3 regions of the Streptomyces sp. Ac-502 genome follow, and region 1 is predicted to be linked to each of the others. Evidence: riboswitches for the same ligand, from Rfam matches in the RefSeq annotation. Region 1 holds a riboswitch; each other region holds the start of a gene.

The links. Region 1 has a riboswitch for cobalamin ahead of ACEXOX_RS09060 (ABC transporter substrate-binding protein). Riboswitches for the same ligand answer to the same signal wherever they lie in the genome.
Region 2: it holds a riboswitch for cobalamin, as region 1 does, so the genes downstream of both, ACEXOX_RS27610 (FecCD family ABC transporter permease) here and ACEXOX_RS09060 (ABC transporter substrate-binding protein) in region 1, are expected to answer to the same signal.
Region 3: it holds a riboswitch for cobalamin, as region 1 does, so the genes downstream of both, ACEXOX_RS16180 (prenyltransferase/squalene oxidase repeat-containing protein) here and ACEXOX_RS09060 (ABC transporter substrate-binding protein) in region 1, are expected to answer to the same signal.

What each region holds. Positions count from the first base shown of each region.
Region 1 covers NZ_JBHFFO010000001.1:2,005,570-2,009,601, forward strand. The annotation lists gene ACEXOX_RS09045 (ATP-grasp domain-containing protein) at 1-45, shown strand, start outside; gene ACEXOX_RS09050 (MFS transporter) at 38-1,372, shown strand; gene ACEXOX_RS09055 (class I SAM-dependent methyltransferase) at 1,341-2,090, shown strand; cobalamin riboswitch at 2,180-2,369, shown strand; gene ACEXOX_RS09060 (ABC transporter substrate-binding protein) at 2,479-3,447, shown strand; gene ACEXOX_RS09065 (FecCD family ABC transporter permease) at 3,444-4,032, shown strand, end outside.
Region 2 covers NZ_JBHFFO010000001.1:6,069,100-6,073,131, reverse strand. The annotation lists gene ACEXOX_RS27625 (hypothetical protein) at 1-372, shown strand, start outside; gene ACEXOX_RS27620 (hypothetical protein) at 434-1,192, shown strand; gene ACEXOX_RS27615 (FABP family protein) at 1,479-2,042, shown strand; cobalamin riboswitch at 2,070-2,194, shown strand; gene ACEXOX_RS27610 (FecCD family ABC transporter permease) at 2,296-3,408, shown strand; gene ACEXOX_RS27605 (ABC transporter ATP-binding protein) at 3,494-4,032, shown strand, end outside.
Region 3 covers NZ_JBHFFO010000001.1:3,587,601-3,591,632, reverse strand. The annotation lists gene ACEXOX_RS16185 (SCO2322 family protein) at 1-361, opposite strand, end outside; partial or broken gene ACEXOX_RS16180 (prenyltransferase/squalene oxidase repeat-containing protein) at 361-1,690, opposite strand; cobalamin riboswitch at 1,897-2,031, opposite strand; gene ACEXOX_RS16175 (MBL fold metallo-hydrolase) at 2,089-3,207, opposite strand; gene ACEXOX_RS16170 (aldehyde dehydrogenase) at 3,474-4,032, shown strand, end outside.

The DNA.
Region 1 (4,032 bases):
GCTGGGGCGACGGTGAGCCGGGCAGGCCAGGGCTCCGGTGGCTGAACACGTCGGCGGCGGCCCGGGGTTGCGCACCGCGCTGTCCACCCTCACCGGGCCGCTGCGCTTCCTGCTGCTCAGTTCCTTCCTGATTCCGCTCGGCAGTTTCATGGTCCTGCCGTTCATGTCGGTCTTCCTGCACGAGCGGCTGGGGATGGGGCTGGGGGCGGTCGGCGTGGTGCTGGCCGTCGCGTCCCTCGTGCAGTTCTCGGGAGGAGTCCTCGGCGGTGCGCTCGCCGACCGGGTGGGGCTGCGGCGCACGATGCTCTGGGCGCTGGTGGTGCGTACGGCGGGGTTCGCGGCGTTCCTGGCGGCACTGCGGTGGCCGCCGGTGGCGGTGGCCGCGCTGATCCTGACCTGCTGCGGCGCCGCGCTGTACCTGCCGGCCAACAAGGCGTACCTGGTACACGGGGTGGCGGAGGAGCGCCGGCCCGCGTTCCTGTCCGCGGGCAACGCGGCGCTCAACGCGGGGATGGCCGTGGGCCCGCTCGTCGCGGGGCCGTTCGTGCTGTCGTCCCCCGGCCCGCTGTTCCTCGTCGTGACGGCGCTGTTCGCCGTGGTCGCCGTGGGGCATGCGCGCCTGCCGGCGGTGGGTCCGGAGAAGGACCGGCCCGGCAGCGCGCCGGTGGCGGGCCAGGGCCTGCTCACCGGCATCGCCGTCCTCCCCTTCGTCGCCAACGGCCTGGCGTTCTACCTCTACTTCCACTTCCAGCACTACCTCGCCGTGTACGCCGTGGAGCGGGCGTCCAGCGAGTTCTACAGCCTGGTGCTGCTGACCTGCTTCGTGCTGGTCATCGTCGTCCAGCCGCTCGCGTCGGGCGCCATCCGGCGGATGAGCTACCCCCTCGCCCTGGCGATCGGGTTCACGGGACTGGCCGCCGGGATGGCGGTCCTGGCGGCCGGGACGCGGACCGCCCTGCTGGCGGGCGGTGTCCTGATCACGCTCGGCGACATCGTGCTCTTCCTCAAGAACGACCTGGAGGCCCTGCGCCGCAGTCCGCGCTCGGACGCCGTGGTCTTCGGACAGCAGCGGCTCGCCGCGGGGCTGGGCGCCTGTGCCAGCGGTGTGCTGGGCGGGCAGCTCTACGGCTTCGGCGAACGCGCCGGGCACGCGGGCTGGTTCTGGCTGTTCGCCGCGGCCCAGTGCGTCCTGCTGCCGCCGCTCCTGCTGACCCTGCGGCGCGGGCGCGGGCGCGGTACGGCTCCGGCCGCTCCCGTCACCGCCGATGACCTCACCCCCGTCACCCCTCTCACCGACCCCATAGACCCCACGGACCTCACGGAAGGAAAACCGGTACCCGATGACGCACACGGGCGGATTCCAGGACGATGATTTCTGGACCGAGTTCTACGACTTCCTCTTCTCCGACGGGCGCTACGCCCAGGCCGAGGAGCTGCTCGACACCTCTCCCCTGCTGTCCTTCCCGGCCGGGGCCCGGGTGCTGGACCTGTGCTGCGGTCCGGGGGTGTTCACCGTTCCGCTCGCCCGCCGGGGCTTCGGCGTGACGGGTGTCGACCGCAGCCCGGTGATGCTGGACCGCGCCCGGAAGCGGGCCGCCGACGCCGGGGTCACCGCCCGGTACGTCCAGGCCGACATGCGGGAGTTCGTCGAGCCCGGGGCCTTCGACGTCGCCCTCAACCTGTTCACGTCGTTCGGCTATTTCGAGGACCCCGCCGACAACGCCCGTGTGCTGCGCACGATGCACGACTGCCTGGCGCCCGGCGGGACCCTGCTTCTGGACATGGCCGGAAAGGAACTGCTGGCCCGTAAGGTCACACCGCCGAAGGTGGTGCAGCGCGGTGCCGACCTGCTGGTGCAGACCGACACGGTGCTGGACGACTGGGCGCGGCTGCGCAGCGACTGGGTGCTCGTACGGGGCGACCGGGTGACGCGTACCAGCCTGGTCTGGTTCGTCTACAGCGCCGTGGAGTTGCGGCGGATGGCCGGGGAGGCCGGCTTCCAGGAGGTCGAGATCTTCGGCGGCTTCGACGGCCGCCCGTACGACCAGGACGCCGAGCGGCTGGTGCTGCGGGCGGTCCGCGCGGCGTGACCGGGGCGCCGGGCCGCACGGCGGGCCCGGCGCCCGCACATCGTAGGCGGCGCGCGGAACCGTACGCGCGCCCTTTGCCCCCGGTCCGACCGACCGTAATATCACCTGGTCATCACCGCGACGGGAGACAGGAAGCCGGTGCGAGTCCGGCGCGGTCCCGCCACTGTGACCGGGGAGTGACCCTTCATCAGGCAGATCGGGCCACCGCGCGCGGCGCGGGAAGGCCGGGGGAGCGTCGATCCGGGAGTCAGGACACTGGCCTGTCGCGGGCCCGTTCCGAGGAGCGCGGACTCCGCAGGAGGCTTTACGTGTACGACGGCACGACCCGTCCCCCTCTTTCTCCCCCACCGCCCGGCGGCGCCGGTTGCGGCGCGCCACGGCACCGGCGGTGGCCCTCGCCCTGTCCGCCGTCCTGCTGGGCGGCTGCGGCACATCGCGGGGCACCGCGGACGACGCGGGGCCCGCGGCCACCGCGGCGAAAGGTTTCCCGGTCACCATCGACAACTGCGGCATCCGTACCACCTACCGGAAGCCGCCCTCCCGGGTCCTCACCATCCACCAGCACCCCGCCGAACTGATGCTGGCGCTGGGGCTCAAGGACCGCATGATCGGCACCGCCTTCCCCGACTCGGCCGTCCTGCCGGAGCTGCGCGCGGACTACAAGGCGCTGCCGCAGCTGGCGAAGAAGGAACCGTCCTTCGAGACCGTTCTGGAAGCCGATCCGGACCTCGTCTACGGCGGGTACGCCAGCGCCTTCGCCGAGAACGAGGGCCGCTCGCGCAAGGCGTTCGCCGATGCCGGGATCAACACCTACCTCAACCGCGAGTACTGCGGGAAGAAGCAGGTGTCCATGCAGGACGCGTACGACGAGGTCCGCACCGTCGGCAGCATCTTCGGCATACGGGAACGGGCCGACGAGCTGGCCGCCGGCCTCAAGGGGCGGGTGGACCGGGCCGCCCGAGCGGTCAAGGGCGCCCCGGCCGTACCGGTCTTCGTGTACGACAGCGGCGACAAGGCGGCCTTCACCGCCGGCGGCAAGAGCCTCGGCACCGAGATCATCCAGCTCGCGGGCGGCCGCAATGTGTTCGCCGACCTGGACAAGGTCTTCGGTGACGCGTCCTGGGAGCAGGTCGTCGACCGGAAGCCCGAGGTCATCGCGATCTACGACTACGCGGGGGCCGGGAGCGTCGAGCAGAAGAAGAAGTTCCTGCTGTCGCAGCCCGCTCTCGCCGACGTGCCCGCTGTCAAGAACAAACGGTTCGTCGTCCTGCCGCTGACCGCGACCCTGGTGGGGGTGCGGCCGCCGTACGCGGTGCAGGAGCTGGCCCGCGCCCTGCACCCCGAGCGGTTCCGGTGACCGCCGCCGCCGGGACGGCGGTCGTCCGCGAGCACCGGCACGAGGCGCCGCCGCGCCGCCGGTCCTTCGCCGTCACCCTCGTCGTCCTCGGCGTGCTGCTGCTGGTCTCCGCCACGGCGGGGATGGCGATCGGGTCGGTGCACGTACCGCCCGGCGAGGTGTGGGGCATCGTGACCCACGCGCTGGGCGCCGACCTGCCGGACCCGGGGTGGTCCCGGGCGCGCGAGACCATCGTGCTGGACGTACGGGCGCCGCGGGTGGCGCTCGGCGCGGTGACGGGCGCGGGGCTCGCGGTGATCGGTACGGCCATGCAGGCGCTGGTCCGCAACCCGTTGGCGGAACCGTACCTGCTGGGCGTCTCCTCGGGTGCGTCCCTGGGCGCCGTCATGGTGATCGTCTTCGGGGTGAGCCTGTTCGGCCCGCTGTCGCTGCCGGCCGCCGCCTTCGCCGGAGCGCTGCTGACCCTGCTGCTCGTCTACACGACGGCCCGTACCGGCGGGCGCATCACCTCGGTACGGCTGGTGCTGTCGGGAGTGGCGATGGCGGCGGTGCTCACGGCGGTGATGGACGTCCTGCTGCTGACCT
Region 2 (4,032 bases), 4.1 Mb from region 1:
ACCGCATTCCGCCGCCACGGCGCCACGGAGTCGGCCGTACGGACGTACCCGGGCGCCGACCAGATCCGGGAAGTCCAGCTCATCCGCCTCAAGGCAGGCGGGGCGGGGAACGGTCCGGCAGACCTCGCCGCCGCGCTCGTGGGGGACGGCGTCCGCGAGGGGCCCCGGGTCCCGGGCCACCCCGATGCGCGCTGTGTCCTGCCCGAACGGCCGGGCGCCGCATCGACGGCATCGATGCTGTGCGCCGGCCATGCGAAGGGGATCCTGGTCCTCTTGACCGTGTACGGACCGAACGAACTGGACACCACGCAGGGCGCCCGCCAGCTCTCCCGGCAACTCGACCGTCTCGCCGCGCACGGAGGCACCGCATGACCGAGAACAGTGCACCGGCCGAGGAGGGGGCAGACGCCGCCCCGGACTCCTGCCCCGCCTTGTGGCCGCCGTCGCGGTCTGTGCCGTCCTCGGCACCGGCATCGCCTACGGGATCACCTCGGCCGACCGTACCGACCTGCCCGGCCTGGGCACGCCGGACGACGGCCGCTGGACGTACCCGGAGCAGCACCGGCCGCCGCTGCCCCGGGGCGCCTCGGCCCCCTTCGCCGGCCAGGCCCTCTCCGATCGCGGCATCCACCACGCCGAGCTCGGCGCGCTGCGCCTGTCCGCCCCCGAGGACGCCACGGTGGATCTCGACAAGAAGAGCGGGGAGGGCACGCCGGACGCCGCTCCCTTCACCGGGGAGTACGCGGCTCCGTACAACGATCTGCTGCGGCGACACCTGGCCGACTACGCCCCGCGGCGCACCGCCTCGCGAGGCTGGACCATGCCGGACGGCACCCGGTCCCGGGTACACCTGCTCCAGTTCGACAGCGCCGCGGTGGCCGAGTTCTTCCGGCTGACCGTGCTGAGCGACGTGCGCGGCCCGGCCGTCTTCCTACGGGACGCACAGACCGTCGGACGGGACCACGCGTACGAGAAGGCCGTGCCGAAGGTAGCGGGCTCGGCCATCGGCGGCTGGTCCGGGTCCGGGGCGGAGCTCTACAAGGAGACGGGTTCCGAAGGCGCTCTCTCGGTGCGGTACGCCTACCTGTCCGCCGGCGACACCATCGCCCTGGTCGTCCACTCCCGCCCCGGCGGCACCGTACCGACGGCCTTCTACCAGTCCGTCGCCCTCCAGCAGCATCTCCTGAGCTGAACCGGCGGCGCCGGGTCTCCCGGGGGCGTCAGGCACCCGGGCGCCCGGCGGGACCGACCTCACAGCGCCGCCACCGAGCACGCCGACTAGACTCGCTTCCGGTCCGTAACACCTCACTCCGTCCGAGGAGCGCGCTCGTGCTTGAGGCAGTCTTCACCACCCTGCTCGTCCTGGTCGCCGTCGGCGTCGTCGCCTTCGCCGGGCTGACCTGGAAGAAGCTGTACCAGGGCCAGCGCTAGACCCACCGAACACACCAGACTTCCCCCGACACAGATCGCCTGAGCTGATGATCGAGATCCCGTCCGACCTGAACCCGGCCCTCGTGCCCCTCGCCTTCCTGCTCGGCAACTGGGAGGGCGCCGGCGTCGCCGACTTCCCCGGCTCCGAGAAGTGCAACTTCGGCCAGGAGGTCACCTTCACGCACGACGGCCGTGACTTCCTCGAATACACCTCGCACAGCTGGGTGCTCGACGGCGAGGGCAAGAAGGTCGCTCCGCTGGAGACCGAGTCCGGCTACTGGCGCATCGACAAGGACCGCAAGGTCGAGATCGTGATGATCCGCGACGGCGGCGTCGCGGAGGTCTGGTACGGCGAGCTGGCCGACCAGAAGCCGCAGATCGACCTGGCCACCGACGCCGTGGCGCGGACCGCGGCCTCCGGCCCGTACACCGGCGGCAAGCGCCTGTACGGGTACGTGAACAGCGACCTGATGTGGGTCGGCGAGAAGGCCACCCCCGAGGTGCCGCTGCGCCCGTACATGTCGGCGCACCTGAAGAAGGTCGTCGACCCGCGCGAGTGGGCCAAGGACATCAAGGACCTGCCGGACGACGGCATCGCCTTCTTCAAGTAGCCGAGCCGGACCTCCACAGGTCCGCTCATCAGTACAGACAGTCGCAGAGCGCCCCGCGGGGAAGTCCGGTGAGAGTCCGGCGCTGACCCGCAACGGTGTGCGGAACACGCGTTCCGCCAGCCCGATCACCCGCGGGGGCGCCGGTTCCTGATCAACTCGCCGTGGACTGCGAGGGGACACCGCCGCGGGCCTCGCGCCACGCGGCGTCACCCCGGACCGTACGGACGCGGCCCGAGCCGAAGGCGTACGCCCCTTGGCCGCCCCAGCCCGTACCGCCGCCCCCGCCTCCGCCCCCGTCGGGCCCGACGGCGACCGGCCCCGTACCGGCTCGCCGCTGCCCACCGTGCCGCTGGTCGCCGGGCTCGCCCTCGTCCTGCTCGCGTCCCTGGTGTGCGGTGTCGGCCTCGGCGCCTCCGGCGTCGGCTGGGGCGAGGTGCTGCGCCATCTCGGCGCCGGGCTGAGCGGCGGCACCATCACCTCCGACGAGGTCTCCGCCTACACCATCGTGTGGGAGCTGCGCTTCCCGCGCACGCTCCTGGCCGCCGTCGTCGGCGCCGGGCTGTCCGCCATCGGTGTGGCCGTCCAGGCCCTGGTGCGCAACGCCCTCGCCGACCCCTTCGTGCTCGGCATCTCCTCCGGCGCCGCGGTCGGCGCCAACGCCGTCCTGCTCTTCGGCTCGCTCGGCGCGCTCGGCGTCTGGGCCCTGTCCACCGCCGCCTTCGGCTCGGCACTGCTGGCCATGGTGCTGGTCTACGCGGCGGCCCGCAGCGCGCACGGCCTGACCCCGCTGCGCCTGGTCCTGACCGGCTCCGCCATGTACTACGGCTTCTCCGCCCTCTCCACGCTGATGGTCTTCGCCGCCGACCGGGGCGAGGCGGCGCGGTCCGCCATGATGTGGCTGCTCGGCAGCCTCAGCGGGGCGGGCTGGGGCTCGCTGCCGGTCGCCGCGGTGGCGGTGGCCGGGGCGCTGCTGTACCTGATGCTCTCCGCGGGCCGCCTGAACGCGCTGGCCATGGGCGACGAGTCGGCCGCCGCGCTCGGTGTGGACCCCGGGCGGCTGCGCCGGGAGCTGTTCGCGGTCACCGCGGCCGTCACCGGCGCGGTGGTGGCGGTCAGCGGGGCGATCGGTTTCGTCGGGCTGATGGTGCCGCACGTGACGCGGATGCTGGTGGGCGCCGGGCACCGGCGGGTGCTGGCGGTGGCGCCGCTGCTGGGCGCGGTGCTGATGGTGTGGGTGGACATCCTGTCCCGGGTGCTGCTGGCGCCGGTCGAGCTGCCGGTCGGAGTGATCACCGCGGTGCTCGGCGTGCCGGCCTTCGTGCTGCTGATGCGGCGGCGCGGCTACACGTTCGGAGGCGGGGCCTGATGCGAGGTCCGATGCGGTGCCTGATGCGGTGCCTGATGCGGGGTCCGGTGCGGGGTCACGGCGGTACGTACGGAGGCGGGGCCTGATGCGGGTCGACATCGACGCGGTGTCCGTGGACGTGGCCGGCGCGCGGCTCGTGCACGACATCACCCTGCGAGCGGACAGCGGCCGGATCGTCGGGCTGGTCGGGCCCAACGGCAGCGGCAAGTCCACCCTGCTGCGCTGCGCCTACCGCGCGCTGCGCCCGGCCGCCGGGACAGTACGGCTGGACGGCACCGACCTGCACGCCATGGGCGTACGCGAAGGGGCCCGGCGCCTGGCCGCGCTGCCCCAGGAATCGGCGACCGAGTTCGGGTTCACGGCCGCCGAGGTCGTCGCGATGGGGCGGCTGCCGCACCAGCGCGGATCGGGCCGGCCGAGCGCCGCCGACCTGCGGGTGTGCGAGGACGCGCTGGAGCGTACCGGCGCCGCCCACCTCGCCGGCCGGGCCTTCCTGAGCCTGTCCGGCGGCGAGAAGCAGCGGGTGCTGATCGCCCGCGCGCTGGCCCAGGAGCCGCGGGTGCTGGTGCTGGACGAGCCGACGAACCACCTCGACATCGCGCAGCAGCTGGAGCTGCTGGCGCT
Region 3 (4,032 bases), 1.6 Mb from region 1:
CCTTCGTACCGAAGTCGAGGACCAGGCCGACGCGCTTGGTGCCGTCCTGCGCGGGCGTCTTCCCGCAGATCGCGGCGAAGTCCGCGGCGCGCCGCGGCTTGCCGACCGCCGCCGAGTCGGCGCCGACGGTGAAACGGAAGCCCGCCACGGCGCCGTCCCGGGGGCGGCTGGTGGCCGGCCCCTCGGTCGCGTACGACCAGCCGCCGTCCCCGGAGGCCGGGGCGCCGGCGGCGGGCCCGTCCCAGAAGGACCAGTAGCGGTACTCCTGCGCCTGGGCGGGCGCCGTGCCCAGGCCCGTGACCGTACCGGCCAGGGCCAGGGCGCCGAGGAGGCGGGCGGAGCGGGACCGCGGCGGGCGCATCAGACGTCGCTCTTCTTCCGGCGGCCGCTGAGCAGGAACCCGGCGCCGATGCTCGCCACGAACACGATGCCGAAGATCCACCACACGCCGGAGTTCTGCTCGTCCTGGTCCTGCGCGTCCTTCTCCGGCGCGGCGGACGGCGCGGAGCTGCCGGCCGGCTTGGGGCCGGTGGCGTTCAGCTGTGCGACCAGGTCGGCGCCGCCGAAGGAGCGCGGGTCGGCGCCCGCGGCGTGCGCGGCGAGCACCAGCTGCGCGTACGCGGCCGGGCCGGCCTCCTTGGCCCAGTTCGCGGAGTTCTTCTCCAGCCACTTCAGCGGCGCCTGCGCGGCGTCGCCGTGCGAGCCGGCGGCGAGGGCCACCACGGCGTCGGCGGTGTTGCCGACGTCGGGCTGGTCCTCGGCACCGGGCATCGCGGACTTCAGGTGCCGGCCATTGGCGCCGAGCACCGCGGCCAGGTAGGCGGCGCCGCCCTCGGCGGCCTGCTTCGGGTCGCGCTTCGCGTCCTGGTCCGCCGCGCCACCGTCGCACTTCAGGGGCTTGACCGGCGCGTTGACGTCCTTGCCCGCCGGGTCGACGACGAAGCCGTCGCCCAGCCCGCCGAGCACGGCGGCGGCCGTGGCGTCCGCGTTCGGGGCCAGCTTGCCGTCCTTGGGCTGGAAGGCGAACGCGCCGCGCTCCCCTCCTTCGCGTCGCAGCCGAGCTGGAAGGTGACCAGCGCGTCGTACGGGGACTTGCCGCCCTTCCGCACGGACTCCGGCTTCTGCCCCGCCGCCTTGAGCGCGCCGATCACCACGGAGGTGGAGTTGGCGTCACTGGGCGAGCCGCCCATCGAGGGCCAGCCGCCGTCGTCGTTCTGTACGGACTTCAGCCACTTCACGGCCTTCTGCACGGCGTCGTCGTGCCCGCCGAGCGCGGCCAGCGCCTGTACCGCGGCGGCCGTCTGGTTGGTGTCCCGCATCGTCTTGTCGTCGCACGCCTTGGCCGGGTCGGCGCGGTAGGCGCTGAAGGCGCCGTCGGAGCACTGCTGCCCGGCGAGCCAGTCGACGCCCGTCACCGACGGACGCACCCCGACGGTGCGCTGCGCGAGGAGGGCGAGCGACTGCCGCCACACGCCGTCGAACTGCGGGTCCTTGCTGCCGTACAGCCCGTCGGGCAGCTTCGACGCCTGCGCGGCGGGCGCGGGGAGTCGGCGGCCGCCACGGGGGCACCGGCCGCGCACAGCACGGCGGCCCCCGCCAGCGCCGCGGCGGCGCGGCGCGCCAGGGCGGCGAAGGTGGGGGCCGTGGAAGCCCTGGGAGCCAGGGAAGCCTGGGAAGCCGTGGTGGCCATCGGGTCGGTGCCTCTCGGATCAGGTCGCTGCGGTGGGTCCGCGGTGGGCCGGTGATGGGTGCCGCGGTGGACGCGCAGCCGCACTCGGACGCCCCGCCGCCCGCCGGTCGGTGACCGGCCGCGGTGGCACCGGGCTCAGCTCCGCATACCTCGACGGTGCCGCGCACCGGCCGTCCGCGCGAGGAGGCGCGGCCTTCCGGTGGCGGGAGCCTTGGTCGTGCCCCAGCGGGTGCTCCGGCTCGCCGGGCGTACGGTGCCGTACGCGTCGGATCACGGTTGCGGGTCAGCGCCGGATTTCCACCGGCTTCCCCCGATCGGGCACAGGATGAAATTGTCTCGCACACCTTAACCGGCGGGCCGGGGAGCCCCGGGTACGGGCTGGCCGGCAGGTGCAGGCCTCACACCGCCCGGTACGTCACCGGCTCCGGCCCCGAGGCCCCCGCTGCTCCCGACGCTCCCACCGCGCCCGGAGCCCCCGGCACCGCCTCCGCCAGCCCCAGCCGCACCAGCCGCCGCAGATGCGCCTCCGCCTCCGCGACCGCGATGGTGCGCGACGCGTACGGGATCCGCTCCCACGGCCGGTTCCACTCCATGGCTTCGGCGAGCTGCCACGGCGTACGGGGTACGGCGAGCAGCGCGCGCAGCCCGGCCAGCCGCTCCTCGTGGTGGGCGAGCAGCTCGCGGACCCGGCCGGCCGCGTCCGTGAACGCGTGCTGGTGGGCGGGGAGCACCTCCGCGGGCGCCAGCCGGGCGACGCGTTCCAGGGAGGCCAGGTAGTCGCCGAGGGGGTCGGCGGGCGTCGCGTCGTCCGGGTCCTCGTAGAGCCCGATGTGCGGGCTGATGCCCGGCAGCAGGTGGTCGCCGGAGAAGAGCCGGCCGTGGCCGGGCCGCTGGGCCGGATGCTCCTCCTCCAGGTGCAGGCACACGTGGCCGGGCGTGTGGCCCGGTGTCCAGACGGCGCGCAGCCGGCGGCCGGGCAGGTCGAGGAGGGCGCCGGGTTCGATCGGGCGATCGGGCAGCGCCGCCCGCTGCCCGGGGAGATCACGTACCGGTCCCTTGGCGCGCACCTGACGCAGGGGCGCCAGGTGGCTGTCGGGCGCGCCGGCCGCGGTCAGCTTGGCGATGAGGTGGTCCAGCCACCGGCCGGGTTCGGTCTCCCGGGTGCGGCGTACGACGGCGGCGTCCGCCGCGTGCATGGCGATCCACGCGCCGGACGCCTCCCGTACGCGGGCGGAGAGGCCGTGGTGGTCGGGGTGGTGGTGCGTGATCAGGACCCCGTGCAGGTCGGTGACGTCGAAGCCGCAGGCGGTGATCCCGGCGGTCAGGGTGTCCCAGGCGTCCGGGTCGTCCCAGCCGGTGTCCACGAGGACCGGGCCGCGGCCGGTCTCCAGGAGGTGGACGAGGGTGTGGCCGAGCGGGTTGTCCGGGATGGGGACGGCGATCGACCACACACCGCCCCGGTGGTCGGTCACCCGGGGCCCGGTCTCCGCCGCCCCCGTACGGGCCGCTGCCGTCATCCGCCGCACCTCCGCTTCCGCGCGGACGCGCCGCGCCCCCGTACGAGCCACCGTGCCACCGGGCCGGAACCCGAACCGGGCCTCCGAGCCGGGACGCCGTGCCGGGCCCTGGACCGGGCCGCCGTGCTGGCCCCCGAACCGAGCCTCCGTGCCCAGCATTGCCCAGCATAACTAGAACTGATATCAGTCCTGATGCAGCGTCAGGAACTTTCCGCACGGCTCCCGTACACGACCACCCACCGTCCGACCCGCAGGAGGCGGCAGCCATGAGCGCACTCGTCGAGTACGAACAGCTCTACATCGGCGGCGAGTTCACCGACCCGGCCGGCGGCGGCACCATCGAGGTGGTCTCGCCGCACACCGAGCAGGTCATCGGCCGGGTGCCGCACGCCTCGCGGACCGACGTGGACCGGGCCGTCTCCGCCGCCCGCGCCTCCTTCGACTCCGGGGTGTGGGCGGACACCCCGCTCGCGGAGCGGATCGCGGTGGTCACGCGCATCAAGGACGCCTTCGCCGTACGGAGTGAGGAGATCGCCCGGGTCATCAGCGCCGAGAACGGCACCCCGTACACCTCCGGCGTGCTGGTGCAGGCGCTGGCCGCGATGATGGTGTGGGACGCGGCGCTCACCGTCGCCCGCGACTTCCCGTTCGAGGAGCGCCGGGCCGGTGTGCTCGGGCCGCTGCTGGTGCGGCGCGAGCCGGTGGGTGTGGTGGCGGCGGTGGTGCCGTGGAACGTGCCGCAGTTCACCGCGGCGGCCAAACTGGCGCCCGCGCTGCTGGCCGGCTGTTCGGTGGTCCTCAAGGTGTCGCCCGAGACGCCGCTGG